Regions from separate parts of the Janthinobacterium sp. GW822-FHT07H11 genome, predicted to be linked through region 3. Evidence: predicted binding sites of a transcription regulator. Region 3 holds the regulator's gene; each other region holds the start of a gene.
The links. Region 3 encodes FNR, which switches genes on or off when oxygen is low (the NO sensors DNR and NnrR bind a similar motif). Its sites were predicted from a motif close to TTGATNNNNATCAA; they were not measured.
Positions count from the first base shown of each region.

Region 1: ubiU (ubiquinone anaerobic biosynthesis protein UbiU) is a predicted target of FNR. The motif match lies at 2,614-2,627, and genes of this name have one in related genera.
Region 2: AC3RCJ_RS22490 (universal stress protein) is a predicted target of FNR. The motif match lies at 4,163-4,176, and genes of this name have one in related genera.

Region 1 covers NZ_CM179507.1:2,563,984-2,570,430, forward strand. The annotation lists gene AC3RCJ_RS11470 (anaerobic ribonucleoside-triphosphate reductase activating protein) at 1-58, opposite strand, end outside; gene nrdD (anaerobic ribonucleoside-triphosphate reductase) at 51-248, opposite strand; gene AC3RCJ_RS11480 (ribonucleoside triphosphate reductase) at 245-1,993, opposite strand; gene AC3RCJ_RS11485 (hypothetical protein) at 2,112-2,528, opposite strand; gene ubiU (ubiquinone anaerobic biosynthesis protein UbiU) at 2,691-3,728, shown strand; gene ubiV (ubiquinone anaerobic biosynthesis protein UbiV) at 3,869-4,765, shown strand; gene ubiT (ubiquinone anaerobic biosynthesis accessory factor UbiT) at 4,786-5,325, shown strand; gene AC3RCJ_RS11505 (carbamoyltransferase family protein) at 5,403-6,447, shown strand, end outside.
Region 2 covers NZ_CM179507.1:5,104,925-5,111,371, forward strand. The annotation lists gene leuC (3-isopropylmalate dehydratase large subunit) at 1-764, opposite strand, end outside; gene AC3RCJ_RS22480 (chemotaxis protein CheA) at 1,039-2,928, opposite strand; gene AC3RCJ_RS22485 (protein phosphatase CheZ) at 2,928-3,797, opposite strand; gene AC3RCJ_RS22490 (universal stress protein) at 4,258-4,725, shown strand; gene AC3RCJ_RS22495 (response regulator) at 4,878-5,522, shown strand; gene AC3RCJ_RS22500 (Crp/Fnr family transcriptional regulator) at 5,856-6,447, shown strand, end outside.
Region 3 covers NZ_CM179507.1:325,850-332,296, reverse strand. The annotation lists gene AC3RCJ_RS01425 (response regulator) at 1-2,967, opposite strand, end outside; gene fnr (fumarate/nitrate reduction transcriptional regulator Fnr) at 3,213-3,971, shown strand; gene AC3RCJ_RS01415 (FixH family protein) at 4,098-4,622, opposite strand; gene ccoG (cytochrome c oxidase accessory protein CcoG) at 4,769-6,151, opposite strand; gene ccoP (cytochrome-c oxidase, cbb3-type subunit III) at 6,156-6,447, opposite strand, start outside.

The DNA of each region.
Region 1 (6,447 bases), 2.2 Mb from region 3:
TGCCGGGATAGTCGGTGGCGGAAAAGGGCGTCAGGCCGCCCACTTTCAACTCAGCCATGGCAGGCGGGCTGGCCTACCCGGGCGCTCGCTTGCGTAAAATACTGGCGCTCGTGGAATTCGCCCTGCTTGCCGATGTTGAACGAGGCGACGGGGCGGTGGTAGCCCATCACGCGCGTCCAGATTTCGCAGCGCTGGCGTTCGCTGTCGAGCAGGGTGATGGCGGGGGTGAAGTCGGGACGTGCGTTCATGGCGTTTCCTCAAGTGATGGAGCAATGTGGGCCTGCTTGCGGGCGATCAGCTCCGCGTCGCAGGTGGGACAGAATTCATGTTTGCCGGCCAGGTAGCCGTGGCGCGGGCAGATGGAAAACGTGGGCGTGACGGTGATGTAGGGCAGGGAAAAGCGGCTCAGGGCGCGTTTCACCAGTTCGCGGCAGGCGTTGGCGTCCGACAGCGCTTCCGTCATGTACAGGTGCAGCACCGTGCCGCCCGTGTACTTGCGCTGCAGCGCATCCTGCAATTCCAGTGCCTCGAACGGATCGTCCGTGTGGCCCACGGGCAGCTGCGACGAGTTCGTGTAATACGGGTTGTCCGGCGTGCCGGCCTGCAGGATGGACGGATAGCGCTTGCGGTCTTCGCGGGCGAAGCGGTACGTCGTGCCTTCGGCCGGCGTCGCTTCCAGGTTGTACATATGGCCCGTCTCTTCCTGGAATTGCACCATGCGCTCGCGCACGTGGTCGAGCAGGCGCACGGCCAGCGCATGGCCTTCGGGCGTCGTGATGTCGTAAGCGTCGCCGCTGAAATTGCGGATCATCTCGTTGATGCCGTTCACGCCCAGGGTGGAAAAGTGATTGCGCAGGGTGCCCAGGTAGCGCTTCGTGTACGGGAACAGGCCTTGCTGCATCAGTTCCTCGATGGTGCGGCGCTTGATTTCCAGGCTGACCTTGCCCAGTTCCAGCAGGCGGTCCAGGTCCGCCATCAAGGCTGGCTCGTCGCCGCGCCACAGGTGGCCCAGGCGCGCGCAGTTGATGGTCACCACGCCCAGGGAACCCGTCTGCTCGGCGGAACCGAACAGGCCATTGCCCCTTTTCAGCAGTTCGCGCAAATCCAGCTGCAAGCGGCAGCACATGGAGCGTATCATGTTCGGCTTGAGTTCCGAATTGATGAAATTCTGGAAGTAGGGCAGGCCGTAGCGCGCCGTCATTTCGAACAGGCGTTCCGCGTTTTCGCTATGCCAGTCGAAATCCCCGGTGATGTTATAGGTGGGGATGGGGAAGGTAAAGACGCGGCCCTTGGCGTCGCCCGCCATCATGATTTCGATGTAGGCGCGGTTGATCATGTCCATCTCCGCCTGCAGCTCGCCATAGCTGAAGTCCATCTCCTGGCCGGCGATGACGGGAATCTGCCCGCGCAGGTCGTCCGGGCAGACCCAGTCGAAGGTGAGGTTGGTAAACGGCGTCTGCGTGCCCCAGCGCGATGGCACGTTGAGGTTGAAGATCAGCTCCTGCATGTACTGGCGCACGTCTTCGTAGCGCAGGCCGTCCTTGCGGATGTAGGGCGCCATGTAGGTGTCGAAGGAACTGAAGGCCTGCGCGCCGGCCCACTCGTTCTGCAGGGTGCCGAGGAAATTGACGATCTGGCCGATGGCGCTCGACATGTGCTTGGGCGGACCTGATTCGATCTTGCCCGGCACGCCGTTCAAGCCTTCATGCAGCAGGGTGCGCAGCGACCAGCCGGCGCAGTAGCCGGCCAGCATGTCGAGGTCGTGGATGTGCAGCGCCGCTTCGCGGTGCGCCGCGCCCACCTCCGGCGGATACACCTGGTCCAGCCAGTAGTTGGCGATGACCTTGCCCGACACGTTGAGTATCAGGCCGCCCAGCGAATATCCCTGGTTGGCGTTGGCGTTGACGCGCCAGTCGCGCCGCTCCAGGTATTCATTGATGGACGCGGCGACATCGACCTGGCCGCGTGTGGGGGAAACTGCATTCGTCGTCATGAAACCTCCAATAAACACAACATGCGGTGTTTTTATGAAGGTTATCCACTAAATGTAGTGCAGTCAAAGGTGGCGTGCAAGCGATTCGCGTATCCTTGATCCAGGTGAAAAAACCACCTCAGCCGCTTTTGTTCCAGCGCGTTTCGCGCAGGATCAGCCAGCTCGCGCAAAAGAACGCGGCGCCGCAGGCGGCGATGCTGGCGACGGAGGCGGGCAGCACGTGGGTCCAGATTTCCAGTGGCGTATAGGTGCTCCAGCTGGCCACGCGCGCGTCGAAGGTGACGTAGTTCGCCAGCAGCCAGTAGACGGCCAGCAGGCCCGTGCAGATGGCGGCCTGGCGCAGCAGGGGCATGTGGCGGCGCGCGAACACGGCCAGCAGGAACAGCAGCAGCACGCCCGGATACGCGCCCAGCACTTCCGGCGACAGCAAGGAGACGGTCCCCGCGTCATGGCCGTCGGCCGGTCCGGCCCACTGCACCTGCAGCGCGGTGAGGAACAGGGTGAGCAGGAAAATCAGCAGCGGTTTGCGGGTCATGGCGGGCAATCGAAGAGGGAGAAAAGGGGGGCATTCTACAGCCAGGTCAAGCAAGTTGAACGCGCGCCAGCCATGCAAGCATTCCTTCACCTGCATCAAGGACTGGGTGGCATGGGCGGGGCTATAGTCTCGACCCTGAGCCGCCACAGGATTGTGAACATCATGAAGCTAGAAGCAAGCATCGCCACCCATGCGGCCGGACCGCTGGAGCTGGTCTGTCCCGCCGGCAGCCTGCCGGCCCTGAAGGCCGCCGTCGACAATGGCGCCGACACCGTGTACCTGGGTTTTCGCGACGCCACCAATGCGCGCAATTTCGCCGGCCTCAATTTCGACGAGAAGGCCATCGCCGAGGGCGTGCGCTATGCCCATCAATATGGACGCAAGGTGCTGCTGGCGCTGAATACCTATCCGCAGCCGCATAACTGGGCCGTGTGGCGCAGCGCCATCGACCGCGCCGCGCAAGCCGGCATCGACGCCATGATCGTCGCCGATCCGGGCCTGATGGCCTACGCGGCCCAGCACCAGCCGCAGCTGCGCCTGCACCTGTCCGTGCAGGGCTCGGCCACCAATTATGAAGCCATCAATTTCTATCGCGAGCACTTCGGCATCGCCCGCGCCGTGCTGCCGCGCGTGCTGTCGATGGCGCAGGTCGAGCAATTGATCAGCAAGACCGACGTCGAGATCGAGGTCTTCGGCTTTGGCAGCCTGTGCGTGATGGTCGAAGGGCGCTGCGCGCTGTCCTCGTATGCGACGGGCGAGGCGCCGAACACGCACGGCGTGTGCTCGCCGGCCAAGTCCGTGCGCTGGCTCGAGACGCCGAACGGCCTCGAGTCGCGCCTGAACGGCGTGCTGATCGACCGCTATGCGCCCGGCGAAAACGCCAGTTACCCGACCCTGTGCAAGGGACGCTTCGAGGTCAACGACGAGGAGTACTACGCCATCGAGGAGCCGGCCAGCCTGAACACGCTGGCGCTGCTGCCGCAACTGATCGCCATGGGCGTGCGCGCCGTCAAAATCGAAGGCCGCCAGCGCAGCCCTGCCTACGTGGCGCAGGTGACGCGCGTGTGGCGCGAAGCGATCGACGCCTGCCGCGAAGGCAATGCGCGCTACGCCGTCAAGCCGGGCTGGATGGCGGCCATGGACAAGCTGGCCGAAGGCCAGCAGCACACCTTGGGCGCGTATCACCGCTCCTGGAAATAGCAAGACCTACTGCGCGTCCCGGGGCGCGGCCTGCGATGCTCACCGCCTCGGCGGCCCCGTGCCGGAGCACGGCTGCGCTTCCCGGCCCCGCCGCGAGCCGCTCGCTACGCTTTTGTCACTTAAAAAATACTGGAAAAGGCATGCTAAAACTATCGTTGGGTCCCTTGCTGTACTACTGGCCGCGCGCCACCGTCTTCGAGTTTTATCAGCAGATTGCCGCCACCGCCGTCGATATCGTCTACCTGGGCGAAACCGTGTGCTCGCGCCGGCATGAGCTGCGCCTGGCCGACTGGCTCGATATCGCCGACATGCTGGCCGCCGCCGGCAAGGAGGTGGTGCTGTCGACGCAGGCGCTGATCGAGGCGGGCGCCGAACTGGCTACCCTGCGCCGCATCACGGGCAATGGCCGCTATGTCGTCGAGGCCAATGACATGGGCGCCGTGCACTGCATGGAAAAGGGCGCGCCCTTCGTCGCCGGCCCCCATTTGAACGTGTTCAATGGCCCCAGCCTGCAATTGCTGGCGCGCCTCGGTGCGCGGCGCTGGGTGATGCCGCTGGAAATGGGCCAGGCGGCACTGGCTGAAATGCAGCGCCAGCTGCCCGAGGGCATGGAGACGGAAGTGTTCGCCTATGGCCGCATGCCGCTGGCGTTTTCCGCGCGCTGTTTCACGGCGCGCAACCGCAACCTGCCGAAGGACGATTGCGGCTACAGCTGCCTGGAAGAGCCGGACGGCCTGCTGATGCGCACGCGTGACGACGTGCCCTTCCTGGTGCTGAACGGCACGCAGACGCAATCGGCGCTGGTCTACAACCTCGTGCGCGAACTCGACGTCATGCGGGACATGGGCGTGTCCGTTGCGCGCATCAGTCCGCAAGCGATGCATACGGACCAGGTGATCGCCATCTTCGACCGCGCCCGGCGCGGCCAGGTCAGCGGCGTGGGCGCCCAGGCGCAACTGGCCGCCTGCCAGCCCGCCGGTGCCTGCGATGGCTACTGGCATGGCCAGCCCGGCATGGAACTGGGCGCCGCCCATTGAATGAATTGAAAGGAAATACCATGCAAGATCAACTGGACCGGTTGCCGGTCCCTGTGCCCGCTCCTGCAGGCGCGCGTCCGACCCGGCCGCCGATGGCCTACCGGCTGCCCGAACCGCTGGCCGACCTGCTGTCCAAGCTGCCGCCGTATCCCGCGTCGTGGCTGTTCGTGCAGGGCCTGAACCGCCTGCTGGCGCCGCAGCTGCCCGACGACGTGCGGCGCAGCCTGGAAGGGCGCAGCCTGCGCCTGCGCCTGGTCGATGCGGGGATCGCCTTCGATTTCGAGTGGCAGGGCACGGTCTTCGTGGCCGAGCGCTATGTCGACGTGCCCGACCTGTGCATCGCCGCCAGCGTGCATGACCTGATGCTGCTGGCGCGGCGCCAGGAGGACCCGGACACCCTGTTCTTCAGCCGCCGCCTGAGCCTGGAAGGCGATACGGAGCTGGGCCTGCTGTTCAAGAACACGCTCGATGCCATCGAGCTGCCGCCGTTCGACCTGCAGGCGCTGGGACCACGGCGCGTGCTGGCCCATTTGCGCGACCGGGGAGCGCGGGGAGGGTGAGCGGAGGCTGGCAATGGCCGGGACAGGCCTGCGATAATACGGCTTTTGCCCGCCAGTCCGGGCGCCCCTGGAATCGTATGGCACTCAATATCATCGGCCTGTCAGCCGGCCACGACTCGGCTTGCTGCCTGCTGCGCGACGGCGTGCTGGTGGCGGCCGTGCAGGAAGAGCGTTTTACGCGCATCAAGAACGATGGCGCCTTGCCGCTGCAGGCTTTCGAATTTTGCCTGCGGCAGGCGGGGCTGGCGCGCGCCGATATCGGCGCCATCGCCTATTTTGAAGAGCCGCAGGCGCGCGCCGCGCGCTTGCGCGGCATGGCTGAACGGCCCGGCATCGCGCCTGCACGGCGCGCACAATGGCTGGCGCAGGCGCAGGCGGTGCCAGACGCCGCCGGCCTGCAAGCGGCGCTCGGCTGCGGCGCCCCCGTGCACTTCATCGCCATGCCTGCGGCGCATGCCGCCGGCGCATACTACTTTTCCGGCTATGACGATGCGGCCATCCTCACCGTCGACGGCCCGGGCGGCATGTGCGCAGGCAGCATGGCGCACGGCGCGGCGGGCCATATCACGCCACTGGCCGATGACCCCAGCCCGCACACGCCGGCGCTGCTGTACAGCGCCGTGACTGCCTATCTGGGTTTCGAGGTCAATGAAGGCGAATACAAGGTCATGGGCCTGGCGCCCTATGGCCAAGCGCATCATCTGGAGCGGCTGCGCCATTTGCTGGCGACGTCCGCCGATGGCGCCATGCGCCTGGAGCTGGCGTATTTCGACCTGGACGGCGGCCAGCTGTTTTCTCCCGCGCTGGAGGCCTTGCTGGGACGCCCGGCGCGCCAGCCCGGCGGCGCGCTGGATGCCTTCCACGCGGACGTGGCGCGCAGCCTGCAGCTGCTGTTCGAAGAAATCATGCTGGACAAGGCGCGCCAGCTGCATGCGCTGGCGCCTTCGGCCAACTTGTGCCTGGCCGGCAGCGCGGCCCTGAATTGCGTGGCGAATGCCCGCGTGCTGCGCGATGGCCCGTTCGAGCGCCTGTTCGTGCAGCCGGCGGCCGGTGGTGCAGGCGCCGCGCTGGGCGCGGCAGCGACGCTGGCGCGGCGTATGCCAGGCCAGGCGTCGTCGCGCG
Region 2 (6,447 bases), 1.6 Mb from region 3:
CAGTGCGGACCGGCCGGCGAAAACGGGCGGCCCTTGACGTAATTGATGGTGGTGTCGTCCACGCCGATGATGCCGGCGCGCGCGCCCGCCTCGATGGCCATGTTGCACACCGTCATGCGGCCTTCCATCGACAGGGCGCGGATGGCCGAGCCGCCGAATTCGATACAGTAACCGGTGCCGCCGGCCGTGCCGATCTTGCCGATGATGGCCAGCACGATGTCCTTGGCCGTCACGCCGGCAGGCAAGGCGCCGTCAACCTGCACCAACATGGATTTCGATTTCTTTTGCAGCAAGGTTTGCGTGGCCAGCACGTGCTCGACCTCGGACGTGCCGATGCCGTGCGCCAGCGCGCCGAACGCGCCATGCGTGGACGTGTGCGAGTCGCCGCAGACCACCGTCATGCCGGGCAGGGTCGCGCCCTGCTCGGGGCCGATCACGTGCACGATGCCCTGGCGCTTGTCGTTCATGTTGAAGTAGGTCAAGCCGTAGTGCTTGGCGTTCTTGTCCAGCGTTTCCACCTGCAGGCGCGACACCGGGTCGGCAATGCCATCGGCGCGGCTGGTGGTGGGCACGTTATGGTCGGCCACGGCCAGGTTGGCGGACACGCGCCACGGCTGGCGGCCCGCCACGCTGAGGCCATCGAAGGCTTGCGGGCTGGTGACTTCGTGCAGCAGGTGCCGGTCGATGTACAGAATTGTCGTGCCATCAGCGTCGGCCCGAACAACGTGGGATTCCCAAAGTTTGTCGTAAAGCGTCTTCATCATGATTTATGCAGCGTTGCCACAGCCTGTAGTAAGTAAACAAGTCATACGGAAATCAACAATGATTATGCCATATATTGTGCAATGCAGAACCAAAAGCAAGCCCGGCGTGGACTGGGCGATACAAAATTTGGTTCCATTTACCTATATGGCTAAAAAATTGCTGAATCTAAAATTCCGCCAAATACCTGGCGAAGCGAATAAAAACCGAAAAAAGCCGAAAAAAAAGCCCGCTGCAGAGGTCTGCAGCGGGCTGGGTGTGAACTTGCCAGTGTTTCTAGGCAGCCATGCGCACACTTCCCCTGCAACCATCCATCAGGAAAGATAGGCCCACGACTAGCACCAGCTCGCCTTCAGCCGAGCGGGCCGTGCCGGTAATGCCTTCCACTGTGATGGCCGTCATCGGCTTGATCACCAGGTCGGCCGTGCCGTCGACGGCTTCCACGGCGAGAATGTACGGCTGTGGCGCGGCGACAACAATGCCGACGCGCTCGCTGCACGACTCGTAGCCCAAAGCGCCGGCCAGCGAGCGCACGGGCAATGGACGGCCCTGGTCTTTCAGCACGGGCGCGCCACCCACTTCCATGAAGGTTTCCGGCAATTCGACGACGCGCTGCACCACGGCCATCGGCAGCGCCAGCGCGGCGCCCGAAGTGGAAACAAGCATGGTCGGCACGATCGACAGTTCGATCGGCAGGCGGATGGCGAATTTGGTGCCCTTGCCCAGCGTCGACTCGATGTGGATGGCGCCGCGGTTTTTCTCCACGGCCGTCTTGACCACGTCCATGCCCACGCCGCGTCCGGAGACGCTGGACGCGACTTCCTTGGTCGAGAAGCCCGGCAGGAACACCAGCTGGAAGCACTCGTCGTTGCTCAATTGCGCGTTTTCGCTGATCAAGCCCTTTTGCTGGGCCTTGCTGCGCAGGAAGACCGGGTCCATGCCCTTGCCATCATCCTGCAGCACGATCATGACACTGTTGGCTTCCTGCCATGCCTTGAGCGAAATATACGACTTGGCGGGTTTGCCGGCGGCCAGGCGCGCTTCCGGCGATTCGACGCCATGGTCGAGCGAATTGCGCAGCATGTGCACGAGCGGATCGTACAGGCTGTCCACCACCACGCGGTCGACTTCCGTCTCCGCGCCCTCGATGGTCAGTTCGACATCCTTGCCCAGGTCTTTCGCCAGTTCGCGCACCAGGCGCGGGAATTTCTGGAACAAACGGCCCACGGGCTGCATGCGCGTGGCCAGAGTCGCCCGCTGCAGTTCCGTCGAGTAGCGCGACGCGCGTTCCAGGGTTTCCGCCAGGGTCGCCATCAGGGTGGCGGCCTGGCCTTCGAATTTGAATTGCAGCAAGCGCTCGAGCAGCACGGCAGCCTGGTTGGCCGCCTGCACGGATTCACCGGCCACTTCCAGCAAGGCGTCGAGCTTGACGGCGTCGACGCGGATGCTGTCTTCCTTCACGGGCGCGGCGTGGCGCACGTCGGGACGCTCTTCGCGGCGGTCCACGCCATCCCAGTTCTTGCCGCCCGGCTTGGCGGCAGCGGCGGGCGCGGCCGATGGCGCAGCGGCGGCGGGCGCGGCAGGCGTGGCCGCCACGGCGGCGGCAGGCGCGACGGCCAGCTGGCTGCCGGCCGGCACGACCGCGTTATACATGCTTTCCCAGTCCAGTCCATCGGCGCCGACCGAAGAGACGGCGGCCGCTGGCGCGGGCTCGGCCACGGCGGCCACCGCCACTTCCGCCACCACGGCAGGCGCGGCGGCAGCGGCAGGCGCGTCCATGCTCTTGCCTTCGATGGCGTTGGTGAGGATGTGCTCAAGCTCTTCAGGCATGGCCGGCAAGGTTTCAGGCGCGGAACCATTGGCCAGCTCCGTCAGCTGGTCGGCCACGAAGCCGGACGCTTGCAGCGCCGCCTCGATGGCGATGGGGGTGACGGGCGCGGCACCCGTGCGCAAGGCATCGAACAGGTTTTCCGTCAGGTGGCAGGCCGCCACCAGCGCGGGCAAGCCCATGAAACCGGCACCGCCCTTGATCGTATGGAAGGAACGAAACACCGCATTGAGTGTCTCCTTGTTGTCAGGATCGCGCTCGAGGCGCAATAAGTGCTCTTCAACATTAACCGCAAGATCCATCGCCTCGACGACGAAATCCTTGAGCATATCGTCCATTAGAATCCCAAATCTGCAAGAAGGTCGTCTACATTATCCTGGTCCAGCGCCACCGACGGCACGGAAGGGCCCTGCATCAGCGGCACCGGCTTGTGCGCCAGTTTTTCGCGCACTTCGGCCGGCGCGTTGTCGCGCAGCAGCTGGGCGAGTTCGTTTTCCACCGTCTTGGTGATGTTGACCACTTTCTTGATCAGCTGTCCCGTGATGTCCTGGAAGTCCTGGGCCATCATGATTTCCAGCAAGCGCGCCTTTTCCGCTTCCGTCGCCTCGGCCACGGCTTGCGCGAACTGGCGCGAATCGCCGGCCAGCGCCTTGAATTCGTCCAGGCTCAGCTTGCCATCGAACAGGGCCGTCCAGCGGCCATCCATGTCCTTGGCTTTCTTCGACAGCACATCCTGCGCGGGCATGCCTTCGTCGAGCGTGTTCAGCACCTTGTTGGCGGCCTGTTCGGTGAGCGTGGCCACGTATTCCAGGCGGTCCTGCGCATCGACGATCTGCGACGACGCTTCCGTCAGCGCCTTGTCGTAGCCGAGTTCGCGCAAGGAATCGTGCAGCAGGCGCACGATGCCGCCCAGGCGCTCGAACATCGGCTTGTCGGACTGGTCGACAGGGTCGGCGCCTTCGGCCGCGGCGGCCACTGGCGCGGCCGGCGCAATGTCGGCCAGCGGCGCGGCGACAGCCTCGGGTTCCGGCGCCGCGGGCGGCGACACGGCGGCACCGGCCGACACGGAGTCGAACAGCGCATCGAAATCGTCATCCGCAATCACGGTGGGAGCGGGCGCGGCGGCAGGCGCGGGCGCCGGAACGGCCGCGCGTTGCGCAGATACTTCATCGAATAATGCATCGAAATCATCAGCGGCGTTGGTCATATCCCTGCTTCTCCATAATTTGTCAAAATTCCGCCTGAACTGTGCGTTTTACAGACTGATACCCGCAATTTCTCGATTAAGATGATTTGAGGCAATACCGCTGCGATGGTGCGAGTGTAGCAGGGCGCCGCCCTGTTGGTAAATCTCAAAACGCGCTTCCCCGCCGCAAAGCGGGTTTACAAGAGCTTTTCCTCAAGGAAATAAGTGTTCCCACTGTTGTATTTTGAAATACTACCATTGGCGTGCAGGCAAGAGCACCTATCTTGCAAGAAATCATACTCCTGTGCCGCACACACATCCACGATAATTACAGGCAAAAACGCAGTCTTTCAGCCAATGTTGTCTATACTGAAGGTGCAATAGTGTTGATAATTATCAAGTCTTTACATGAATACAATGCTGCAGCCACGTCTACAATAAGACTCGTTGTGCGCGCCGGTCCACTGATGAAGGAACTGCCATGTATAAGAAAATTCTGATCGCCACCGACGGTTCCACCGTCTCCAACCTGACCGCTTGCGCCGGTGTCGCCTTCGCCGAACAGATGCACGCCGATATCCTCGCCGTGTACGTCGCCCCCGAGTACCAGTACCCGGTCTACATCGAGATCATTCCTCCCAGCTATCCCAGCGAAGAGGAATACCGCATCGCCATGCGCAAGACGGGCGCCGAGCACTGGCAGCCCATCCTCGACGCGGCCGCCAAGCGGGGCCTGCAGGCGACGGGCCTGACGGCGTTTTCCGACAGCCCCGCCCTGAAGATTGTGGAAGTGGCGCAACTGCAGCAGTGCGACCTGATCTTCATGGGCTCGCACGGCCGCAGCGGCTGGGGCCAGCTGCTGCTGGGCAGCGTGACCAACAAGGTGTTGTCGCACTCGAAGCTGCCAGTGCTGGTGCACAGGCTGATCAAGGAACCACCGCCGCAATAGCGGGTCACATGGCAAGCGGATGGCGGCCTGTCCATGCCGCTCTGCCGTGTCGAGAAAACGGCAAGCCTGCCGCCATTTTCAGTTAATATGACAACCTTTCTCGTTTCTTAACATTTGGCTGCCAAGTAAGGGCCGGAACCGATAGCTCGCCTATGATACGCATTGTGATTGCCGACGACCACACCATCATGCGCGAAGGTCTCAAGCGCATTCTCGACGGCGCGCCGGACATCGACATCGTGGGCGAAGCCATCGACGGCTTCGAAGTGCTCAACCATGTGCGCCAGGGCGGCTTCGACCTGCTGCTGCTGGACCTGTCGATGCCGGGACGCAGCGGCGTCGACCTGATCCGGCAAATCCGCAGCGAAGCGCCCAAGCTGGCCATCCTGATCCTCACCATGCACGAGGAAGAGCAGTATGCGGTGCGCGCCATCCGCGCCGGCGCGCAAGGCTATCTGACCAAGGAAAGCGCGGGCACGCAGCTGGTGGGCGCCATCCACAAGGTAGCCTCGGGGCGCCCCTACATCAGCGCGGAAGTGGCCGAGCAGCTGGTGCTCAACATCATGATGCCGAATGAAAGCCTGCTGCACAAGCAGTTGTCGGACCGCGAATTCGAAGTATTTTCGCTGCTGGTGGCCGGCAAGTCGATCACGGAAATCGCCAACAACCTGCACCTGAGCGTCAAGACGGTGAGCACGCACAAGACGCGCATCATGCAAAAGATGGGCATGAGTTCGCTGTCGGAAATGGTGCAGTACGCTGTCGCCCACCGGCTGCTGTCGCCGTTCAAGACCTGAACCGGGCAGCAGCACCTGTAGGAACAATCCTACTTCCCCTACCTCAGCTCCTACCACCATATTCAGCCACTGCTGATATTAATTGCCTACGGTTGTTGGCATACTGAAACCAGTATTCAAGTTGCTGGGAAGTTACTTCATCACACAGCAAGTCTTCAGCGAATTGAGCAATACCTGCCTGGACGAGCACCGCCGCCCCCTGACAGCGTGCGCGCCGCCCTTGCACATCCCGTCATTCAACTCTGAACTACCTGTTACCAGGAGATGAACATGCTGTCCACGCAAACGTCTGAAAACCGCCCTGCCTCCACCCCGCTGGTCCCATCGCCCTCGATGGAAGCGGGGCGCCAGCGCCAGGGGCGGCTGTGGTCGAACCTGAAGGAAGTATGCGACCTGCTGCATATCTCCAGCGCCTGCGCCATCGCCGCCGACGAGCTGCTGTTCCAGCACGTGCAGTTCAAGACGGGGCAGCGCGTGCATACCATCGGCCAGCCCTTCGATACCCTGTATATCGTCAACTCGGGCTTCCTGAAAACCGTGCTGATCGATGAATTCGGCAATGAGCAGGTACTGAGCTTTCCCATGAAGGGCGACATGCTGGGCGTCGATGGCATCCACTCGCGCCATTACTCGTCGGAAGCGGTGGCGCTGTCCGATTGCGACCTGATCCTGCTGCCGTTCAAGAAGCTGACGGCGCTGGGCCGTGTCCACCTGGAGCTGGAAAATGTCATGTATGGCGTGATGAGCCGCGAACTGGTGCGCGAACAGGCCATGATCGGCATGCTGGGCGCCCTCAGCGCCGAGGCGCGCGTGGCCCGCTTCCTCGTCTCGCTGGCCGACCGCTTCGCGCAGATGGGCTATTCCAGCAAGCTGTTCAACCTGCGCATGACGCGCCATGAAATCGGCAGCTACCTGGGCCTGACCC
Region 3 (6,447 bases):
GATGGCTTCCTCGGTGGCAAACGCGGCGCGGATCAGGCGCTTCGTGCCCAGCGTCCCCACGGAGCCGCGCATGCTGTGCAGGATGCGCGCCACGTCGCTGTGGCGGCCCGCCTGCAAGGCCGTTTCGGCGTCGCGCAAGGGCGTCATGCCCTTGTTCAGCGCATCTTCCACCATGCGCCGCAGCACGCCGCGTCCCTTGGCGTCGCGCCCCATCACGCGCATCAGCGGCGCCATGGAAAACACCTCTTCATCGACGGCCGGCGCCGGCTCGGCCGCCTGCAGCTGTGGCCGCTTCGGCAGGTGGCGCGCGATCACGGCCATCATCTCTTCCACCACCACGGGCTTGGCGATGAAGTCGCTGATGCCGGCCGTCATGCAGCGCTCGCGTTCGGAGGCCAGCACGCCGGCCGTCATGGCGATCACGGGCAAGGTCAGGCGCAGTTCCGTGCGGATGATGTGGGTGGCGCTGAAGCCGTCCATGACAGGCATCTGCATGTCCATCAGCACGATGTCGTAGCGCAGCGCTTCCGTGCGCAGCCGTTCCACGGCCTGCAGGCCGTCGCCGACCACGTCCAGGGTAGCGCCCATGTGTTCGAGGATGCCGCGCGCCACGGCCTGGTTCAGGTGGTTGTCTTCCACCAGCAGGAAATGCACGCCGGCCAGTTCCGTGCCCAGCGGCTGGTGCAGGATGCGCTGCTCGCCGCCCTCATGCTTGGCGATCAGCGCCTGGTGCAGGGCGTCGAACAGGCTCGAACCCGTGATCGGCTTCATCAGCACGACGTCGGCCTCGGCCGCGCTGGAGATTTCTTCCAGGTGATTGCGGGCGAAGGCGTTGACCATCACCACGATGGGCTGGCGCTGGCCGGCGGCCGCCTGGCGGATGGCCTTGGCCGTGGCCAGGCCGTCCATGACGGGCATGTGCCAGTCGGCCAGCACCACGTCGTAGGGCTGCTGCTGCGCCAGGCGCTCGCGGTACAGTTCGATGGCGGCAAAGCCGGAATCGACCTCGTCGGCGTTCCAGCCCCACGCTTCGATCAGTTTGACGATCAGTTCGCGCGTGGTGCGGTTATCGTCGGCCACCAGCAGGCGCAGCTGGCCCAGGGTCGGCGTGCGCCGCGTTTCGGCTGGCTGCGCCAGTATCTCGAAGGGCACGCTGAACCAGAAGCGGCTGCCCTTGCCTTCGCTGCTGGCGACGGCGATTTCGCCGCCCATCATGTGGATCAGCTGCTTGCTGATGGCCAGGCCCAGGCCCGTGCCGCCGAAGCGCCGCGTGATGCTCTGGTCGCCTTGTGAAAACGCGGCAAACAGCTGCTGCTGTTGTAATTCTGTCATGCCGATGCCCGTATCGCGCACTTCGAAGCGCAGCCAGGCGCGCCCCTTGTCTTTCTCGGCCAGGCTGACGGCCACCACCACTTCGCCGCTCTCGGTAAACTTGATGGCGTTGCCGGCCAGGTTGACGAGGATTTGCTGCAGGCGCTGGGCATCGCCCAGCAGGCGCCGCGGCACGTCGGGTTCGACGGCGATGGCCAGCTCCAGCTCCTTCTCGCCCGCATTCATGGTCATGGTCGTGGCCAGCGTATTCATGACTTCGTCGAGGTCGAATTCGACGGGCGACAATTCCATGCGGCGCGCCTCGATCTTCGAATAGTCGAGCACGTCGTTCAGGATGCCCAGCAGCGACTGGCCCGCCACGCGCACCATGGTCAGATACTTGCGCTGTTCCGTATCGAGCTTGGTATTTCCGAGCAGATACACCATGCCCAGCACGGCATTGAGCGGGGTGCGGATTTCATGGCTCATATTGGCCACGAAATCGCTCTTCGCGCGGTTGGCCGCCTCGGCCCGGTCGCGTTCCTGTTCCAGTTCCGCCGCGCGCGATTCGAGCTCCTGCTGCAGGCGGTCGCGTTCGCTCATCAGGCCGTTGAACGCTTCCGTCAGTTCGCCGATCTCGTCGCGCTGCTGCACCGGCACGGGGGTGAAGCGGCTGCCGCTGCTGCGCAGCGCTTGCAGGGTGTCGCGCAGGCGCACCAGCGGCGACAGCAGGCGCACGGTGACCCAGCCCAGCACTGCCGCGGCCAGCAGCGAGGCCAGGGTGCTCCACAGCACCAGCCGGTATAGCACGCCGTCGAACGGTTCGAAGGCGTCATCGATGGGCAGCGAGGCCGCGAGCAGCCAGTTTACGGACTTCAGGCGCTTGAAGCTGTTGACGGCCGTGATGCCGCGGCTGTTGGTGCTGACCATGCTGCCTTCGCCGTCGTCCTTCAGCAGCTGCGTGGTGGTCAGGTTGGCGTTCGGCTGGCGCGGCTGCAGCAAGCGGCTGGTATCGGGATGCAGCACGTAGCGCGGCACGGCGCCGCGCGTGAGGATGAAGTAATAGCCGCTCTTGCCGATCTTTTCCGTGCGCAGGCGGCCCAGCAGGTTGTCCTTGTACAGGCGCAGCACGCCGATCACCACGCCGGCCACCTGGCCGTCGGCGCCCAGCACGGGTGCCGCCATCTGCACGATGGGCAGGCCGCTCGATTTGCCCAGCATCGGTTCGGTGATCATGGGCTGGCGCGTGCGCAGCACGGTCTGGAAATACTCGCGCTCGGCGACGTTGATGCCAGCGCGTCCCGCCACTTCCGGCATGTCGGCCACGACGGCGCCATGCGCGTCCAGCACTAGCACGTCGTCGAACAGCACCAGCATCGAGCGGCGCGAATAATATTGGCGCAACTGGGCGGGCTGGGCAATCAATTCGGGCGGCTGCTGCCTGGCCGTCAGCGTGACGATCTGCAGCAGCATGGCCAGCTTGTCATCGAGTTCAGCGGCCGTGCGGGTGATCAGGGCCGACTGCTGGCTCAGCAGTACCTTGGTGAAGTCGTCGCGCATGTGCCGCACCTGTATCATGGTAACCAGGGCAATCATGGCGATCGAGGTCAGGCTGGTTGCCAGCGCGACTTTTGCTTTTATGCCGAGAGGCTTCATAGTTTCCTTTTCAGTACCGGGCGGCACAGGCGGCAGAGGCAGATAATGCTGTCAAGAATTTTCCTATCAATACCCCAGCTTGGCAAGCGCCACCGCGCAATTTCCCCTCCCCACATGGTCTTTTGACGATGTTGCCATATAATTAAATGCAAGACGTCGTTTATTCGGCGAAATTACGGTGAAATTGGCACACGGCAACCGTGTATGCAGTAAACTTGTTGTTGCATTTTCTAAAAGGTACCGACATGACTGAAGCGCTACTCTCTCCAACCTTGCCCACAGTGACCGTGGAAGCGTTGCGTGCGCGATGCTCGACCTGCAGCATGCACCAATTGTGCCTGCCGATGGGGCTCGATGTGGGCGACATGGACAGGCTGGACCAGATTATCGGACGCCGCCGCAAGATCGTGCGCGGCGCTTCGCTGTTCCGCATCGGCGACTCGTTCCAGAACCTGTATGCGATCCGCCTGGGCCACTTCAAGACCTACCAGATCAATCCGGGCGGCGAAGAGCAGGTGACGGGTTTCCAGATGGCCGGCGAACTGCTGGGCATGGATGCCATCAGCGCCGACCGCCACCACTGTAATGCGGTGGCCCTGGAAGACAGCGAAGTATGTGAAATCCCGTTTTCCAGCCTGGAACAATTGCTGGGCAATATGCCGACCCTGCTGCGCCATTTCCACCGCATGATGAGCCAGGAAATCACGCGTGAGCAAAGTGTCATGTTGTTGTTGGGTAACATGCAGGCGACGCAGCGCTTTGCCGCCTTCATCGTCAACCTGGCGTCGCGCTATGAAGCGCGCGGCTATTCGAGCAGCAAGTTCCAGCTGCGCATGTCGCGCGAGGAAATCGGCAATTACCTGGGCCTGACCATCGAGAGCGTCAGCCGTTTATTGTCGAAATTTAAGAAGGAAGGCTGGCTGCGCGTCTCCAACCGCGAGATCGAGATCTTGCAGCCAGCCAAACTGAAGGCCATTACGGCCGGCACCGACATCTGCAAATAACAGCACCGTCAAAACCTGCTGCGCGTCGCGCTTTGCGGCCTGCGATGCTCGCTGTGCTCTAGCACAGCTGCGCTTCTTAGCCACAAATCACTGCCGCTCGCTACGGTTTTTTCCCGGCGCTGTACGTTATAGCTCTTCATCGGCGTGCAGCGCGATGCTGCGCTGCAGCGGCCAGGTCCAGATGCCGGACAGGCGCCATTCGCGCTTGTCGTTTTCCACCAGTACCTGCCAGCGGCTGCGCTCGAGCATCGGCAGCGCCACCGAGAAATTACCCTGGGCATCGGGCTGCACCAGCAGCTTGATGTCTTTTTCCGGCAGGGTCGCATGCGCCAGGTGCAGTTGCAGCGGGCCCTGGTAGGCCTTGCCGAAGCTGTGCACGGAACCGGCCAGGCGCGCCTGCGCCACGTCGTAGGACAGGCTGGTGTCCATGGCCAGGTTGCTGGCGGCCGTGTCGCGCTTCAAATCCTGGTTGATGGCCTTGCCCTGCTTGTAATAATCGCCCACCACCAGCGCATCGGGTTGCGTAAACGCAATATAGCCCATGAAGCTGCCGACGACCACGGACAGGCCGGGACCGATCATCAGCAGCCATGGCCAGCGATGCTTGTACCACGGTGCAACGGGAGGTTGCAGTTTCAGACTGTCGGACATTGTGTTCTCCTTGGGGCCGGACCCTTTGGGTCTGACCCCAGCTTTTGCTTCCGGGTTGAAAATCAAGTGACCCTAGCGCATGATTGATGATACCCCTGCGGCGAAATACCGGGGTCGGACCCGGAGGGTCCGACCCCAAATCAACATCACCGCGGCACGATGAAGACCGCGCTTTCACGCACATGCAGCGACGGGTCGTCCAGCGATTGCAACTCGATTGCGATCTTGTTCGACCCCTTTTCTCCCACGCCGTGCGGCACGCGCAGGCGGATCGGCCAGCCCAGCGTTTCCGTCGGCTGCAAGGTCACTTCCTCGCGCGTCAGCAAGGTCAGGCCCGGCAAGCCGGAAGCGCTGATTTTAAAATGCTGGGTTTGCTCGGAGGTGTTCATGATCTGCAGGCGGTAGACGTTTTCGATCATGCCGTCTTCCACTTCGCGTCCCATCGAACCGCGGTCGCGGATCACGTCCATCTTCAGCGGCGTGCGCAGGGCCAGCGAGGTACACACGGCGATGATGATCAGGGCCAGGATGGACGTGTAGATCAGCACGCGCGGGCGCATGGCGCGCTGGCGGATCTGCTTCGAATTGAAGTTGTTTTCCATCGCATGGTCGGTACTGTAGCGTATCAAGCCACGCGGCCGCTCGACCTTGTCCATCACGGTATTGCAGGCATCGACGCAGGCCGCGCAGCCGATGCATTCATACTGCAGGCCGTTGCGGATATCGATACCGGTCGGACACACCTGCACGCACAGGGTGCAGTCGATGCAGTCGCCCAGCTTGTCGTTGTTGCCGGCCTTCTTGCTCATGGCGCCGCGTGGTTCGCCGCGCTTGGCATCGTAGGTGATGATCAGGGTGTCCTGGTCGAACATGGCGCTCTGGAAGCGCGCGTAGGGGCACATGTATTTGCACACCTGCTCGCGCAGCCAGCCCGCGTTGCCGTAGGTTGCCAGGCTGTAGAACAGCACCCAGAACCATTCCCAGGGACCGAAGTTGAGGGTTTGCACGGAATGCGCGAGTTCCTTGATCGGCGTGAAGTAGCCGACAAAGGTAAAGCCCGTCCACAGGGCAATGGCGCCCCACACCAGGTGCTTGGCCGTCTTCTTGGCCGTCTTGCGCAGGGACGGACCCTGCTTGTCGAGGGCCATGCGCGCGCTGCGCGTGCCCTCGATGCGGCGCTCGACCCACAGGAAGATTTCCGTGTACACCGTTTGCGGGCAGGAGAAGCCGCACCAGACCCGCCCCGCAATGGCCGTGACGAGGAACAGCAGATAGGCACAGATGATCAGCAGGGCCGCCAGATAGATGAAATCCTGGGGCCACAGCACGACGCCGAAAATGTAGAACTTGCGCGTGGTCAAATCGAACAGCAGGGCTTGCCTGCCATTCCAGTTCAGCCACGGCAAGCCGTAGAACGCCAGCTGGGTAAGCCAGACGCATACCCATCGCCAGGTAGCGTAGCGTCCTTTGGCCTCGCGAGGATAGATTTGCTCGCGGGCCGCATACATCTTGATGACTTGAGGTTCCATTACATCATTTCACGGGCGTCTGGGGATTCGACAGGCTCCAGACATAGGCCGACAGCACGTGGACTTTCGATTCGCCGAGGAAGTCACTGAAGGCCGGCATGGTGTTGTTGCGTCCCTTGCGGACCGTTTCCATGATGGTATCAGCACTGCCGCCGTACAGCCAGATCTTGTCCGTCAGGTTGGGCGCGCCCAGCATCGGGTTACCCTTGGCATCGGCGCCGTGACAGGCCATGCAGGCACCGAACTTGCCCTTGCCCAGCACGGATTTGACGGGGTCCGAGGTGGAACCGGACAGG